DNA from 2 places in the Ideonella sp. BN130291 genome. Region 2 is predicted to be linked to the other one. Evidence: riboswitches for the same ligand, from Rfam matches in the RefSeq annotation. Region 2 holds a riboswitch; the other holds the start of a gene.

Region 1 (7,398 bases), on a different contig from region 2:
CTGGCTGGAAGAAGAGGCCATCTTCATCCTGCGCGAGGTGGCCGCCACCTTCGAGCGCCCCGCCCTGCTGTTCTCGGGCGGCAAGGATTCTTGCGTCGTGCTGCGCTTGGCCGAAAAGGCCTTCAAGACTCGCATCAGCGGCAACGACTTCAAGGGCAAGCTGCCCTTCCCGCTGCTGCACGTGGACACCGGACACAACTTCCCCGAGGTGATCGAGTTCCGTGACCGCCGCGTGGCGGAGATGGGCGAGCGCCTGGTGGTGGGCCACCTCGAAGACAGCATGAAGCGCGGCACCGTGCGCCTGGCGCATCCGCTGGAGTCGCGCAACGGCCACCAGACGGTGACCCTGCTGGAAGCGATCGAGGAGCACCGCTTCGATGCGCTGATCGGCGGCGCCCGGCGCGACGAGGAAAAGGCGCGCGCCAAGGAGCGCATCTTCAGCCACCGCGACAGCTTCGGCCAATGGCAGCCCAAGGAACAGCGGCCCGAGCTGTGGACGCTGTTCAACACGCGCCACAAGCCGGGCGAGCACTTCCGCTGCTTCCCCATCAGCAACTGGACCGAGCTGGACGTGTGGCTGTACATCGCCCGCGAGAACATCCCGCTGCCCAACCTGTACTACAAGCACGACCGGCAGGTGATCCGCCGCAAGGGGCTGCTGGTGCCGGTGACGGAGGTGACCCCGCCCGAAGCCGGCGAAACGGTCGAGACCGCGCAGGTGCGCTTCCGCACTGTGGGCGACATGACCTGCACCTGCCCGGTGGAAAGCGATGCGGCCAACGCCGCCGAGATCGTGGCCGAAACGCTCACCGTCACCGTGAGCGAGCGCGGCGCCACCCGCATGGACGATCGCACCTCCGAGGCCTCGATGGAGCGCCGCAAGAAGGAAGGGTATTTCTGATGTCTGCCGTGTTGAAAGAAGAGACCGTGGCCGAGCAACAAGCCACCGACCACCGCGCGCTGCGCTTCCTCACCGCCGGCAGTGTGGACGACGGCAAGAGCACGCTGATCGGCCGCCTGCTGTACGACAGCCGCGCCATCCTGGCCGACCAGCTGGACACGCTGGAAAAGCGCGCCGCCGGTGCGCCCATCGACCTGTCGCTGCTCACCGACGGCCTGGAGGCCGAGCGCGAGCAGGGCATCACCATCGACGTGGCCTACCGCTACTTCGCCACCCGCACGCGCAAGTTCATCATTGCGGATGCGCCGGGGCATGAGCAGTACACCCGCAACATGGTCACCGCCGCGGCCGGCAGCGATGCGGCGGTGGTGCTGGTGGACATCACCAAGATCGACTGGACCGCGGCCGACGTGAAGCTGCTGCCGCAGACCCGCCGCCATGCGCTGCTGGCGCAGCTGCTGCGCGTGCCCGGCATCGTGTTCGCGGTGAACAAGCTCGATGCGGTGGAGCAGGCCGAAGCCGCCTTCAAGGCCGTGAGCGGCGCGCTGCAGCGCTTTGCCGATGCCGCGGGCATCGAGGTGGCCGGCATCATCCCGGTGTCGGCGCTGCGGGGCGACAACGTGACGCTGACCCCCAGCCACTCCGGACCGGGCCTGCAAAGCTGGGCCAGCTGGTACGACGGCCCGTCGCTGTTGCAGCTGTTGGAGCGCCTGCCCACCACGCAGGAGCGCACCCAGGGTTCGCTGCTGCTGCCGGTGCAGTACGTGGCGCGCGAAGGCGAAGGCACCGGCAACCAGCCGCGCACGCTGTGGGGCCGCATCGCCCACGGCACGGTGAAGGCCGGCGACGAGGTGCAGCTGTTCCCCAGCGGTGAACGTGCGGTGGTGGCCGAGGTGCGGCGCGCCGCGGAAGTGGTGGCGCGCGCCGAGGCGGGCCAGTCCGCGGGCCTGGTGCTGGACCGCCAGCTCGACGTGTCGCGCGGCGACTGGATCGGCACGCCGGGCGCCGTGAAATCGACGCAGCGTTTTGCCGCCACCCTGGCCTGGCTGGACACCGAGCCCGCCATCGTGGGCCGCAAGTACTGGGTGCGCCATGGCAACCGCTGGGTGCAGGCGCGCATCAGCGCCATCGAACACCGGCTGGACATCCATTCCCTGCAGCCCACCGACGCCCACGAGCTGGCCGTCAACGAGATCGGCCACGTCACCCTGGAAACCCAGCAGGCGCTGCCGGTGGAAGCCTATGCCGACAACCGCGTGGGCGGTGCGCTGATCGTGGTGGACCCCACCACCAACCGCACCAGCGGCGCGCTGCTGGTGAAGGAAGCCCTCTGATGAGCAGCCACGTGCCCGGCAAGGTGGTGTTCGTCGGCGCGGGCCCCGGCTCGGCCGACCTGATCACGCTGCGGGGCGCACGCTGGCTGGCGCAGGCGGAGGTGGTGCTGTACGACGCGCTCACCGACCCCACGCTGCGCGAACTGGCACCCCACGCGCTGTGGGTGCATGTGGGCAAACGCGGGTTTTGCGACAGCACGGCCCAGACGCAGATCAACGCCTTGCTGGTGAAACACGCCCGCGAGCACGCGGTGGTTGTGCGCCTGAAAGGCGGCGACCCCAGCGTGTTCGGCCGGCTGGAAGAAGAGCTGGAAGCGCTGGCCCAGGCCGGCATCCAGAGCGAAGTGGTGCCCGGCGTCACCGCCGCCATTGCGGCCGCGGCCGCCATCCAGCGCCCGCTCACCCGCCGCGGCAAAGGCCGCAGCGTGAGCCTGACCACCGCGATGACCCAGGCCGGCGAACTGCACGCCACGCGCACGGCCGACACCGAAGTCTTCTACATGGCCGGCAAGCAACTGGCTGCGCTCGCACGCCGGCTGCAGCAGGCCGGCTGGGCGCCGGACACGCCGGTAAGCGTGTTGTCGCGTGCCGGCTGGCCCGACCAGTTGCACAGCGACCACACCGTGGCCACCCTGCCGCAAGCCAGCCTGCTGCATGCCGGCCGGCCCAGCGTGGTGACGGTGGGCGCCGGGGCGGCCGCCTTGCGCGGCGTCAACAAGCCCTCAGGCGCCGAGGTGCCGCTGCCGGCCCGTTCCCCGCTGAAGCCCTAAAATCGCGGGCTTCCGCCTCGCGTCCGGGCGGGCCGCACACCACACACCCTCAACCCGAGCCTCCAGGTCATGACCCACGTTGTCACCGAATCGTGCATCCGCTGCAAGTACACCGACTGTGTGGACGTGTGTCCGGTGGACTGCTTCCGCGAGGGCCCGAACTTCCTCGCGATCGACCCCGACGAGTGCATCGACTGCGCCGTGTGCATCCCCGAGTGCCCGGTGAACGCCATCCTCCCCGAGGAAGACGTGCCCAGCGACCAGCTGGCCTTCATCAAGCTCAATGCGGAGCTGGCCAAGAACTGGCCCAGCATCACCAAGCGCAAGGCCGCGCTGCCCGATGCGGATGAGTGGAAGGACGTCAAGGACAAGGTCTCGCACCTGATCCGCTGAACACGATGAGCGAGCCCGCCGGCGTGATCGAGACCGATGCCCTCATCGTCGGTGCCGGCCCGGTGGGCCTGTTCCAGGTGTTCGAGCTCGGGCTGCTGGAGATCAAGGCCCACATCGTCGACTCGCTCGCCTACCCGGGCGGGCAGTGCATCGAGCTCTACCCCGACAAGCCGATCTACGACATTCCGGCGGTGCCGGTGTGCACCGGCCGCGAGCTCACCGACAACCTGCTCAAGCAGATCGAGCCCTTTGGTGCCACCTTCCACCTGGGGCAGGAAGTGACCGAGGTCGCGCGCCGCGAGGATGGCCGCTTCGACGTGACCACGTCCAAGGGCACGCGTTTCATCTCCAAGACCATCTTCGTGGCAGGCGGCGTCGGCTCCTTCCAGCCCCGGCTGCTGCGCCTGGATGGCATCGAGAAATACAACGACACGCAGCTGTTCTACCGCGTGAAGAGCCCGGCGCAGTTCGCAGGCAAGAACCTGGTGATCGTGGGTGGCGGCGATTCGGCGCTCGACTGGTCGCTCAACTTCGTGCAGGACGGGCCCAACAAGGCGGAGAGCGTGATCCTCATCCACCGGCGCGACGGCTTCCGTGCCGCGCCCGCCAGCGTGGCGCGCATGCGCGAACTGTGCGACGCGCTGGAGATGCAGTTCATCGTCGGCCAGGTCACCGGCTATGACGAAGACGACGGCAAGCTCAATGCGGTGAAGGTCACCGGCGGCGATGGCGTGACGCGCGTGGTGCCCTGCGACAGCGTGTTGGTGTTCTTTGGCCTCAGCCCCAAGCTCGGCCCCATCGCCGAATGGGGCCTGAACCTGGAGCGCAAGCAGGTGGTGGTGAACACCGAGACCTTCGAGACGAACGTGCCCGGCGTCTTCGCCGTGGGCGACGTGAACACCTACCCGGGCAAGAAGAAGCTCATCCTCTCGGGCTTTCACGAGGCGGCGCTGGCGGCCTTTGGCGCGTCGCCCTACATCTTCCCGGACAAGCGCGTGCTGCTGCAGTACACCACCACCAGCCCGAAGCTGCACAAGGTGCTGGGCGTGGAAACGCCCAGCTTCGACGACTGACATAATCGCTGCCGCGGCGCGCAGCAGTTTTCCAAAGCGCCGCATTCGCTAGGGGTGTTGGCCCTCGCATCGCGCGGGCGGCCGACTGAGAAAGTCCCTTTGAACCTGATTGAGGTAATCCTCGCGCAGGGAAGCAAACGCTCTTGATCGCCCGACACGGGCGCCGTGACGTTCCGCCGACCTGCTTTGTCGCTTTCGGACGCACGATGACAAAGCCCGTTCTCTTTTGTTCCCTCTCGCTGCTGTGCGCGCTGGCCGCCACGGCCGCTGAACCTGTGCAGCAGGTCACCGTCACCGGCCGCATCATCGGCTCGCCCCTGCAGGTGGGCGGCTTCGGCGACGTACCGCTGGCTCAGTCGCCCTTTGCGGCCAGCCTGATCACCGCCAGCCAGCTGGCCGATGCCGGCGCCCGCGGCATCTCTGACCTGACGCGGCTGGACGCCGCCATCAGCGACGCCTACAACGCCGAAGGCTACTGGCAGTCGCTGACCGTGCGCGGCTTCGTCATCGACAACCGCTTCAACTACCGCCGCGACGGCCTGCCGATCAATGCCGAGGCGGTGATCCCGCTGGGCAACAAGCAGGGCGTGGAACTGCTCAAGGGCACCACCGGCATCCAGGCCGGCACCAGCGCGCCCGGTGGCCTGGTGAACCTGGTGGTCAAGCGCCCCACCCGCAACCTGCGCACCGCCGGCATCGAGTGGCGCGAGCACGGCAGCGTGGGCGGCGCGGTGGACATCAGCCAACGCTTCGGCACCGACGAGGCCTTCGGCCTGCGCGTGAATGCGAGCGCTGAACACCTGGACCCGCAGGTGCGCAGCGCCAAGGGCGAGCGCCACCTGCTGGCGCTGGCCGGCGACTGGCGCGTGAGCCCCGACACGCTGATCGAAGCCGAAGTGGAGAACAGCCGCCAGTCCCAACCCAGCGTGCCGGGCTTCAGCCTGCTGGGCAGCACCCTGCCCGATGCGAGGAGCATCGACCCGCGCATCAACCTCAACAACCAGAGCTGGTCGCTGCCGGTGGTGTTCAAGGCCAACACCGGCTCGCTGCGCCTGCAGCAGCGCCTGAACGATGACTGGCGCATTACCGCGCAGGCGATGGCGCAGCGCCTGGTGAACGACGACCGCGTGGCCTTCCCCTTCGGCTGCAGCGCGGCCGACGTGTACGACCGCTACTGCAGCGACGGCAGCTTCGACCTCTACGACTTCCGCAGCGAGAACGAACACCGCGACAGCGACGCGGTGGACTTGGCCCTGCACGGCGCGCTGCGCACCGGCGGCGTGAGCCACCAGCTGAGCGCCGGCGTGCTCTTCACCCGCTTCCAAAGCCGCTTCCAGCGCCAGGCCTACAACTGGGCCGGCGTGGGCACCATCGACGGCAACACGCAAGTGCCCGCGGCGCCCGAGCTGACCGACGAGAACACCAACCGCGACGAACGCAGCACCGAGCTCTACCTGCGCGATGCCATCGAGCTGTCACCCCAATGGAGCGTGTGGGCCGGGCTGCGCCACACCCGCCTGGCGCGCGAGAGCGTGCGCACCGACGGCTCCCGCGCCACGAGCTACGACCAGCAGTTCACCACGCCGTGGCTGGCCGTGGCCCACCGCATCACGCCGAAGACCCTGGTGTACGCGAGCTGGGGCCAGGGCATCGAAAGCGCCGTGGTGCCCAACCGCAGCTACTACACCAACGCCGGCGAAGCGTTGCCCGCACTGAAGAGCCGCCAGGTGGAGCTGGGCCTGAAGCACGACGGCGAGAACATCGACGCCAGCGCGGCACTGTTCGACATCGACCGGCCGCAGGTGGCCGAAGAAAGCTGTTCCACCGAAGCGCCCTGCACCGGCCACATCGACGGCAGCGCGCGCCATCGCGGCGCCGAAGCCATGCTCAGCTGGCACAGCGGGCCGTGGCAGGTGCACGGCACCGGCATGTGGCTGGACGCCAAGCGCCGCGGCGCGCAGGACGCGTCAGTGAACGGCCTGCGTCCGACCAACGTGGCCGCGCGCACGCTGCGCCTGCAGGTCGAGCATGACCTGGGTGCCCTGCCCGGCCTGCACCTGCTGGGCTCGGTGGTGCATGAAGGCGACCGCATGGTGCTGCCCGACAACAGCCTGCGCATTCCCGCATGGACGCGCCTGGACCTGCTGGCGCGCTACGAGCACACGCTGGGCGGCACGCAACTCACCTGGCGCGTGGGCGTGGACAACGCCACCAACCAGCGCGCCTGGAAGGAAGCGCCCTACCAGTACGGCCACGCGTACCTGTTCCCGATGGCGCCGCGCACCTTGCGCGTTGCGCTGCAAGCGGCGATTTGATCGACGCCGAAAAGTCTGGCTATAATGCAAGGCTTCATTCCCCGATAGCTCAGTCGGTAGAGCGCCGGACTGTTAATCCGTAGGTCCCTGGTTCGAGCCCAGGTCGGGGAGCCAAACATCAAGGGGTCAGCTTCGCTTGGAGCTGACCCCTTTTGATTTCGTAGCGACGGAATCGTGGCTGCACCGATCGATGTCCGCTCTACAGCGGTACGTCTCGCGTCCGTCGGCAACGGCAACCGGCCTGGAACCAGTTACTCTTGCTGAGGTTTACAGCTGGGTCAGCGTCGCTGTGGACCCGCCACAAGCATCTGCACATTGTTTGCATTGGCCGCAGCCGATACCGCGGGCATCCCCAGTCTTCATTGTTGTCGGATACCCCAGGTGCGTCGCCGGATTGATGGAACGACGATGCTTCTATCAGAATCCGCGCTATGGCCGCGAAGATCACGCCCCGGTTTGTCGAGCTGACATACGAAGCCACGCTCAAGTCGTTCTGGCGAAAGGCGGCGCTGCGTAAGTTTCTACTTGGCTCCCATGTCGCGGATACGCATGTCGCCACATGGTCCGCCGATGAAAGCAAGCGGGACTTTCTCGATCGCACGTTTCAGAAGC
Region 2 (7,398 bases):
CATCAGCACCCGGCAGCCCGCATCCAGCAGGCGGCGGCAGGTCACCAGGTCCTCGGTGCAGTAGGGGAAGACCTCGAAGCCGTCCTTCACCAGCTGCGTGGCCGCGGCCACCAGCTCGAAGGGGTCGGGTGCCAGCGTGTGCTCGTCGCCCACCACCTCGAGCTTGAGCCAGCAGGTGCCGAGCAGCTCGCGCGCCATGTGGGCCAGGGTGATGGCCTCGCGCGCACTGCTGCAGCCGGCGGTGTTGGGCAGCAGGCGGCAGCCGCTGGCGCGGATGGCCTCGATGAAGCCGTTGTCGCCCCCGCCGGCCAGCTGCCGGCGCAAGCCGACGGTCACGATCTCGGCGCCCGAAGCGGCGATCGCACGCTGCAGCACCTCGGGCGACGGATAGCCCGCGGTGCCCAGCAGAAAGCGGCTTTGCACGCCCACGCCCGCAAGTTCGAAGCCCATGCGTCAGCCTCCCACGATCGGCTGGAAACAGGTGACCGCATCACCGCGCTGCAGCAGCAAAGTGGCGCGCTGGGCCCTCGGCACGAAGTCGCCGTTGAGCGCCGTGCCCACGTCCGAGGGCGCGATGTGGTGGCGCCGCAGCAGCGCCTCGATGGTGCAGCCGGCAGGCACCAGCTCCGGGTTGCCGTTCAGCGTGATGGGGATCAGCGCCGCAGTCAGGTCCGATGTCATGTCATCTCTCCAATCGCTTGTTGCACCAGGGCCGGTGCCAGCAGCCAGCCATGGCGGTACAGGCCGTTGATGCGCGTGAGGCCGGGCTCCTTGTGCACCCGCGGCAGGTGGTCCGGCAGCGCCGGCCGCAGGTTGGTTTCGCTGTGCACGATGCGGGCCTCGGCCAGCGCCGGCAGCACGCTGTGGGCCGCGCTCAGCAGCTCCAGGGTGCTGCGCAGGCTCACCGGCGAACGGTCCTCGCTTTCGATCTCGCTCGCACCCACCACCACGATGTCGCGCGGCCGCGGCACCAGGTAGACGCGGTGGCGCGGATGCAGCAGCCGCAACGGATGCACCAGCGCGACACCGGGCGCATGCAGCCAGAAGATCTCGCCGCGCACGCCGCGCACCGGCAGCGCGGGGCGGGCGCCGACGCCGCGCACATCGAACACATGGTCGAAACGTTGGCCGTCCAGCTGGCCGGGCGTCACCTGCTGCACCGTGTGCTGACATTGCCAGCGCACGCCGGCCTCGTCGCCCGCTGACGCCAGCGCGTCCATCGCCTGCACCGGGTGGATGGCCGCCTCGCCCGCGAGATGCCAGCCCAGCAGCCCGCTGGCCACTGCGGGCTCCAGCGCCAGCAGCTCGCTCGCCTGCAGCGGCCGCGGTGCCTCGCGCGGCGACTGCGCCTGCACGCGCGCCAGCCATCGCATCGCGCTCGGCCGGTCGCCCGCATGGGCGAGCACCAGGCTGCCGCGCTGCGCGTAGTGCACCGGACGCTGCAGCTCGGCGAGCCAGCGCGGCCACAGCTGCAGGGACTGCCAGCCGAGCGTGCCAATGAGCGGGGAGGCTCCATCCAGCTCGGCCGTCGGGCTCAGCATGCCGGCCGCGCTGAAGCCGGCCGCGGGCTGCAGGCCGCGTTCGGGCCCGGCCGCCGGGTCGAACACGGTCACCCGATGGCGTGCCCGCGCAAGACGCCACGCGAGCAGCCGGCCCAGCAGGCCCGCGCCAGCAATGCCGATGTCCATCCTCAAGCGCCAGCGCGAGGGACAGGCACGTAGATCTCGCTGCCGGCGGCGCGGAACTCGGCGCTCTTGGCCGCCATGCCCTGCTGCGCGGCGGCGAAGTCGCGCACCTCCTGCGTGATCTTCATCGAGCAGAACTTCGGCCCGCACATGGAGCAGAAGTGCGCCACCTTGCTGCTGTCCTTGGGCAGGGTCTCGTCGTGGAATGCGCGCGCGGTGTCCGGGTCCAGGCCGAGGTTGAACTGGTCCTGCCAGCGGAATTCGAAGCGCGCCTTGCTGATGGCGTCGTCGCGCGCCCGCGCTCCCGGGTGGCCCTTGGCGATGTCGGCCGCATGCGCCGCGATCTTGTAGGCGATGAGGCCCTGCTTCACGTCGTCACGGTCCGGCAGGCCCAGGTGCTCCTTGGGGGTCACGTAGCACAGCATCGCGGTGCCGAACCAGCCGATCATGGCCGCGCCGATGGCGCTGGCGATGTGGTCGTAGCCCGGCGCGCAGTCGATGGTGAGCGGGCCCAGCGTGTAGAACGGAGCCTCGCCGCAGTGCTTGAGCTGCTCCTCCATGTTGGCCTGGATCAGGTGCAGGGGCACATGGCCCGGGCCTTCGATCATGGTCTGCACGTCGTGCCGCCATGCGGTCTGCGTCAGCTCGCCCAGGGTGCGCAGCTCGGCGAACTGGGCCTCGTCGTTGGCGTCGGCGGCCGAGCCCGGGCGCAGGCCGTCGCCCAACGAGAAGCTGACGTCGTACGCCTTCATGATCTCGCAGATCTCTTCGAAGTGCGTGTAGAGAAAGTTCTCCTGGTGGTGGGCGATGCACCACTTGGCGAGGATGGAGCCACCGCGCGACACGATGCCAGCGCGGCGCTGCGCCGTCATCGGTATGAAGGGCAGGCGCACACCGGCGTGGATGGTGAAGTAGTCCACCCCCTGCTCCGCCTGCTCGATGAGCGTGTCGCGGAAGACCGCCCAGCTCAGGTCCTCCGCCACGCCACCCACCTTCTCCAGCGCCTGGTAGATGGGCACCGTGCCGATGGGCACCGGCGAGTTGCGGATGATCCAGTCGCGCGTGGTGTGGATGTTGCGGCCGGTGGACAGGTCCATCACCGTGTCCGCACCCCAGCGGATGGCCCACACCAGCTTCTCCACCTCCTCCTCGATGCCGGAGGTCACGGCCGAGTTGCCGATGTTGGCGTTGACCTTCACCCCGAAGTTGCGGCCGATCGCCATCGGCTCGATTTCCGGGTGGTTGATGTTGGCCGGGATGATGGCGCGGCCGCGCGCCACCTCGTCGCGCACGAACTCCGGCGTGATGCGGTCCGGCAGATGGGCGCCGAGTGCATTGCCGCGCAGGCGCTGCTCGCGTGCAGCATCGCCCAGGTACTCGGCCATCCATTCGCGCTGGCCGTTCTCCCGCAACGCCACGTACTCCATCTCCGGCGTGACGATGCCGCGCCGGGCGTAATGCATCTGCGTCACGTTGGCGCCCGGCCGGGCGCGGCGCGGCCGGCGCTGCAGCGCGGCGGACTCCTCGCGCAGCGCCTGCAGGCGCTCGGTATCGCGCGCGCCGTCGTCCACCGCCAGCGGCGCGCGGCCGGTGTAGCGCTCGGTGTCGGCACGGTCGGTGATCCACGGCGCACGCATCGGGGCGAGGCCGCGCCGCACGTCGATGCGGGCATCGGGGTCGGAATACGGCCCGGAGGTGTCGTACAGCACCACCGCTTCGCCATTGCTCAGGTGCACCTCGCGCATCGGCACCTGGATGTCCGGCCGCGAGCCGGTGACATACAGCTTGCGGGACGCGGGGAAAGGCTCGCGCGACTGCGCAAGCCGCTGCTCGAATGGGGTGGTGGTTGGCATCGCAGGCTCCTTCGGGGGTGTGTGCTCCGGAAGGACGCCTGGTGCAGGCACACGCGCGAACGGCGGCCCAGGACCATGACAACGACTCTCCTTACGCCGGTACGAACCGGTTCAAGTTCTCGGGTTTGGCGCAGTTCGCCATCTCAGCCCCTGCAACAAAAGCAGGCGCACCCCGGAGCGTGGGCGCGAGTATAGGGGCCGATGCCATGCCGGTGAAGCCCGGCCGCCGCGCGCACGACACATCGCCTGCGTGCAAGCATCACGGCAGGGTGCGCATCCCCGGGTGCGCGCTGCCACCGGTTCTGTTAGCTTCGAATCGCAACGCTGTTCTCTGCATGTCCACCACCCACAAAGCGCCTCCCGGCCCCGCCGGCGACCCGCCCTGCCCCACCGCGCAAACGCAGCTGGCCGAGCACCTGTGGCGGCTGGGCCGCTTCGAGGAATCGGTGACCGCCGGCCGCGCCGCCGTGGCGCTGTGGGAGGGCACGCCCGGCCCGGAGCATCCGCAGGCCTTGTGCACGGTGGCGCTGGCGCTCACCGAACTCGGCCTGCACGAAGAGGCGCTCAAGGCGGCGACGTCCGCCTTCGACCATGCAAAGGCGGGCGGGCATGCACTGGTGCAGGTGCTGGCGCTCAACCGCATCGGCACCTGCTACGCCAAGCTCGGCGATCCGGACCAGAGCGAACGCTTCCAGCTGCAGGCGCTGGAGCAGGCACAGGCGCTCGGCTCGCGCGACGAGATCATGCGCGCGTACAACAACCTCAGCGCCACCACGATCGCGGCGTTCTACCAGTACCGGCAGGCCGGCATGCAGGAGCAGGCCACGCAGGCACTGCAGCGGGCGCGCCACTACGGCAGCACCGCGCTGGACATGATCCGCCAGGGCGCTGACGACTACCGGCTGGCCATCTGCCAGGGCAACGTGGCCGAGGCGCTCGGCCTGGCCGGCGACTACGAAGCGTCGCACCGGATGAACAGCGAAACCGTGGCGCTGTGCCGTGCGCGCGGCTATCGCGCCCCGGAGCTGCGCACCTGCCAGAACATGGGCGAGATCCTGCTGCAGCAAGGCCGGTTGGAGGAAGCGATCGCGATGCTGGAATCGACCCTCGCGGCGATGAAGCCCGACGACCAGGAGGACACCCACCTGCGTGTGCAGTCGGCGCTGTATCGCGCCTACAAGGCCGCCGGGCGCTATGACGCTTCATTGCGGCATTGCGAGGCCTACTACGCGATGGAACTGCGCCGCGCCATCCAGCAGCGCGAGGCGCAGACCCGGCTCACGGTCAACCGCATCGAGGTGGAGCTGGTGCGCAGCGAGAGCGAACGTGCCCGCCTGGAAGCCGAGGTGGAGCGGCTGCACCGGCACGAGCTGGAGGTGCAGAAGCAGGCACTCGAACTGCGCGCCGCCGCCCTGGAACGGGACAGCCGCGAGGACCAGCTCACCCGCCTGGGCAACCGGCGCCGGGTGGACGACGACCTGCCGCGGCTGCTGGAGCGCGCCCGCCACAGCGGCCACACGCTGTGCCTGGCGGTGGCGGACATCGACCTCTTCAAGCAGGTCAACGACCGCTTCGGCCACGGCATGGGCGACGAGGTGCTGCGCGGGGTGGCCGCGGAATTCCGCGAGCGCACCCGCACCGGCGACCTGGTGGCGCGCATCGGCGGAGAGGAGTTCCTGATCGTGTTCTGCAACACGCCCGTTCCCACCGCCCTGGCGATCTGCGAGCGCCTGCGCAAGGCGGTGGCGGCGCGGGCCTGGGGCGGCCTGCATGCCGAGCTGAAGATCACCATCAGCATCGGCCTGTCGGCGCTGCGCGAGACCGACACGCCCCGCACGCTGCTGGACCGTAGCGACGCCTGTCTCTACGAGGCCAAGCGCGCCGGCCGCAACCAGGTGCGTTGCGACAGCTGAGCGCTTGCGCCGCGCGCGCTCGGCCGCGCTGGGCGCGCCAGCGCGATGTCAGGCCACCGGCGTGGCGCCTGCGCCCAGCAGCACGCGGCCCAGCGCCTCGGCCACCTCGATGCCGTCCACCCCGGCGGACATGATGCCGCCGGCATAACCCGCGCCCTCGCCGGCCGGGTACAGGCCCTGCACGTTCAGGCTCTGGTAGTCGCGGCCACGGGTGAGGCGCAGCGGCGACGAGGTGCGTGTTTCCACGCCGGTGAGCACCGCGTCGGGCATCGAGAAGCCCTTGATCTGGCGCTCGAACGCGGGCAGCGCCTCGCGGATCGCGTCCAGCGCGTAGTCGGGCAGGCTGCCGTTGCCCTCTTGCTGCAGGTCGGTGAGGTGCACCCCCGGCTTGTAGGAGGGGAGCACGGTGCCGAACTCCCGGCTGCGCTGGCGCTTGATGAAGTCGCCCACCAGGGCGCCCGGCGCGAGGTAGTCGCCGCCACCCAGTTCATAGGCGCGCGACTCCCAGAAGCGCTGGAAGGCGACGCCGTCCAGCGGGTTCACCGGGCCGGTGGCGGCCTTGTCCTGGCGGTAGTCCTCCGGCGTGATGCCGACCACGATGCCCGCGTTGGCGTTGCGCTCGTTGCGCGAGTACTGGCTCATGCCGTTGGTGACCACGCGGTGCGGCTCGGAGGTGGCGGCCACCACCGTGCCGCCGGGGCACATGCAGAAGCTGTACACGGAGCGGCCATTGCGCGCGTGGTGCACCAGCTTGTAGTCGGCCGCGCCGAGGATCGGGTGGCCAGCGCTGGGGCCGAAGCGCGCGCGGTCGATCAGGCTTTGCGGATGCTCGATGCGGTAGCCGATGGAGAACGGCTTGGCCTCCATGTACACGCCGCGCTGCTGCAGCATGGCAAAGGTGTCGCGTGCGCTGTGGCCCAGCGCCAGCACCACCTGGTCGGCGCGCAATTCTTCGCCCGAGGCCAGCGTGAGACCGCGCACCTTGCCGTCCTCGATGAGCAGATCCGTCACTTTCTGCTCGAAGCGGATCTCACCCCCCAGCGCCTCGATGTCGGCGCGCATCTTCTCGATCATGCTCACCAGCCGGAAGGTGCCGATGTGCGGCTTGCTCACGTAGAGGATTTCCTCCGGCGCACCGGCCTTCACGAACTCGGTGAGCACCTTGCGGGTGAGATAGCGCGGGTCGCTGATCTGGCTGTAGAGCTTGCCGTCACTGAAGGTGCCGGCGCCGCCTTCGCCGAACTGCACGTTCGATTCCGGATCGAGCACGCTCTTGCGCCACAGGCCCCAGGTGTCCTTGGTGCGCTGGCGCACCGGCTTGCCGCGCTCCAGCACGATGGGGCGCAGCCCCATCTGCGCCAGGATGAGCGCGGCAAACAAGCCGCAAGGCCCGAAGCCCACGATCACCGGGCGCGGCCGCTCGCTGGCGTGGAAGTCGGCCGGCGCATGGCCGACGAAGCGGTAGCGGGTGTCCGGCGCGGGCCGCACATGCGGGTCGCCGGCAAAACGCGCCAGCACCGCGGCCTCGTCGCGCAGCGCGCAGTCGATCGTGTAGATCAGCTGGATGGCGCTCTTCTTGCGCGCGTCGTAGGCGCGCCGGAACACCGTGAAGGCCGTCAGCTCGCTGTCGCCAACACCCAGGCGCGCCACGATCGCGGGACGCAGCGCGTCCTCGGCGTGGTCGAGCGGCAGACGGAGTTCGGTGAGTCGCAGCATCAATGCAAACGCCGCCTCGAGGGCGGCGCTTCAATGGGCGTCAGGCTGGTAGGCCGTTCAGCCGCCCTTGTGCGGGCGCTTGCCCGGGTTCTTCTTGCTGCGGGTGTGCGAACCGCGCTCCAGGCTGCGCTTCTGGCCCTTGCCGGCGGTGAAGGTGACGCCACCGGGGGCAGCGGGTTTCGGGGAGGCGCGGCGGTCCGCTTCGGTGACGATCTTGTTGCCCATGATGGC

Evidence for each region. A riboswitch is a leader RNA that binds a small molecule or an ion and turns the genes downstream of it on or off. The one in region 2 is predicted to bind thiamine pyrophosphate.
Region 1: it holds a riboswitch for thiamine pyrophosphate, as region 2 does, so the genes downstream of both, VPH43_RS05575 (TonB-dependent siderophore receptor) here and thiC (phosphomethylpyrimidine synthase ThiC) in region 2, are expected to answer to the same signal.

Annotation. Positions count from the first base shown of each region.
Region 1 covers NZ_JAZARE010000002.1:477,506-484,903, forward strand. Annotated here, with positions in the region: gene cysD (sulfate adenylyltransferase subunit CysD) at 1-901, shown strand, start outside; gene VPH43_RS05555 (sulfate adenylyltransferase subunit 1) at 901-2,235, shown strand; gene cobA (uroporphyrinogen-III C-methyltransferase) at 2,235-3,005, shown strand; gene fdxA (ferredoxin FdxA) at 3,075-3,398, shown strand; gene VPH43_RS05570 (NAD(P)/FAD-dependent oxidoreductase) at 3,404-4,471, shown strand; TPP riboswitch at 4,512-4,620, shown strand; gene VPH43_RS05575 (TonB-dependent siderophore receptor) at 4,678-6,786, shown strand; tRNA gene VPH43_RS05580 (tRNA-Asn) at 6,825-6,900, shown strand; gene VPH43_RS05585 (hypothetical protein) at 7,218-7,398, shown strand, end outside.
Region 2 covers NZ_JAZARE010000010.1:210,366-217,763, forward strand. Annotated here, with positions in the region: gene VPH43_RS21220 (thiazole synthase) at 1-450, opposite strand, end outside; gene thiS (sulfur carrier protein ThiS) at 454-681, opposite strand; gene VPH43_RS21230 (FAD-dependent oxidoreductase) at 678-1,688, opposite strand; gene thiC (phosphomethylpyrimidine synthase ThiC) at 1,691-3,538, opposite strand; TPP riboswitch at 3,610-3,723, opposite strand; gene VPH43_RS21240 (tetratricopeptide repeat-containing diguanylate cyclase) at 3,874-5,451, shown strand; gene VPH43_RS21245 (NAD(P)/FAD-dependent oxidoreductase) at 5,500-7,167, opposite strand; gene VPH43_RS21250 (hypothetical protein) at 7,225-7,392, opposite strand.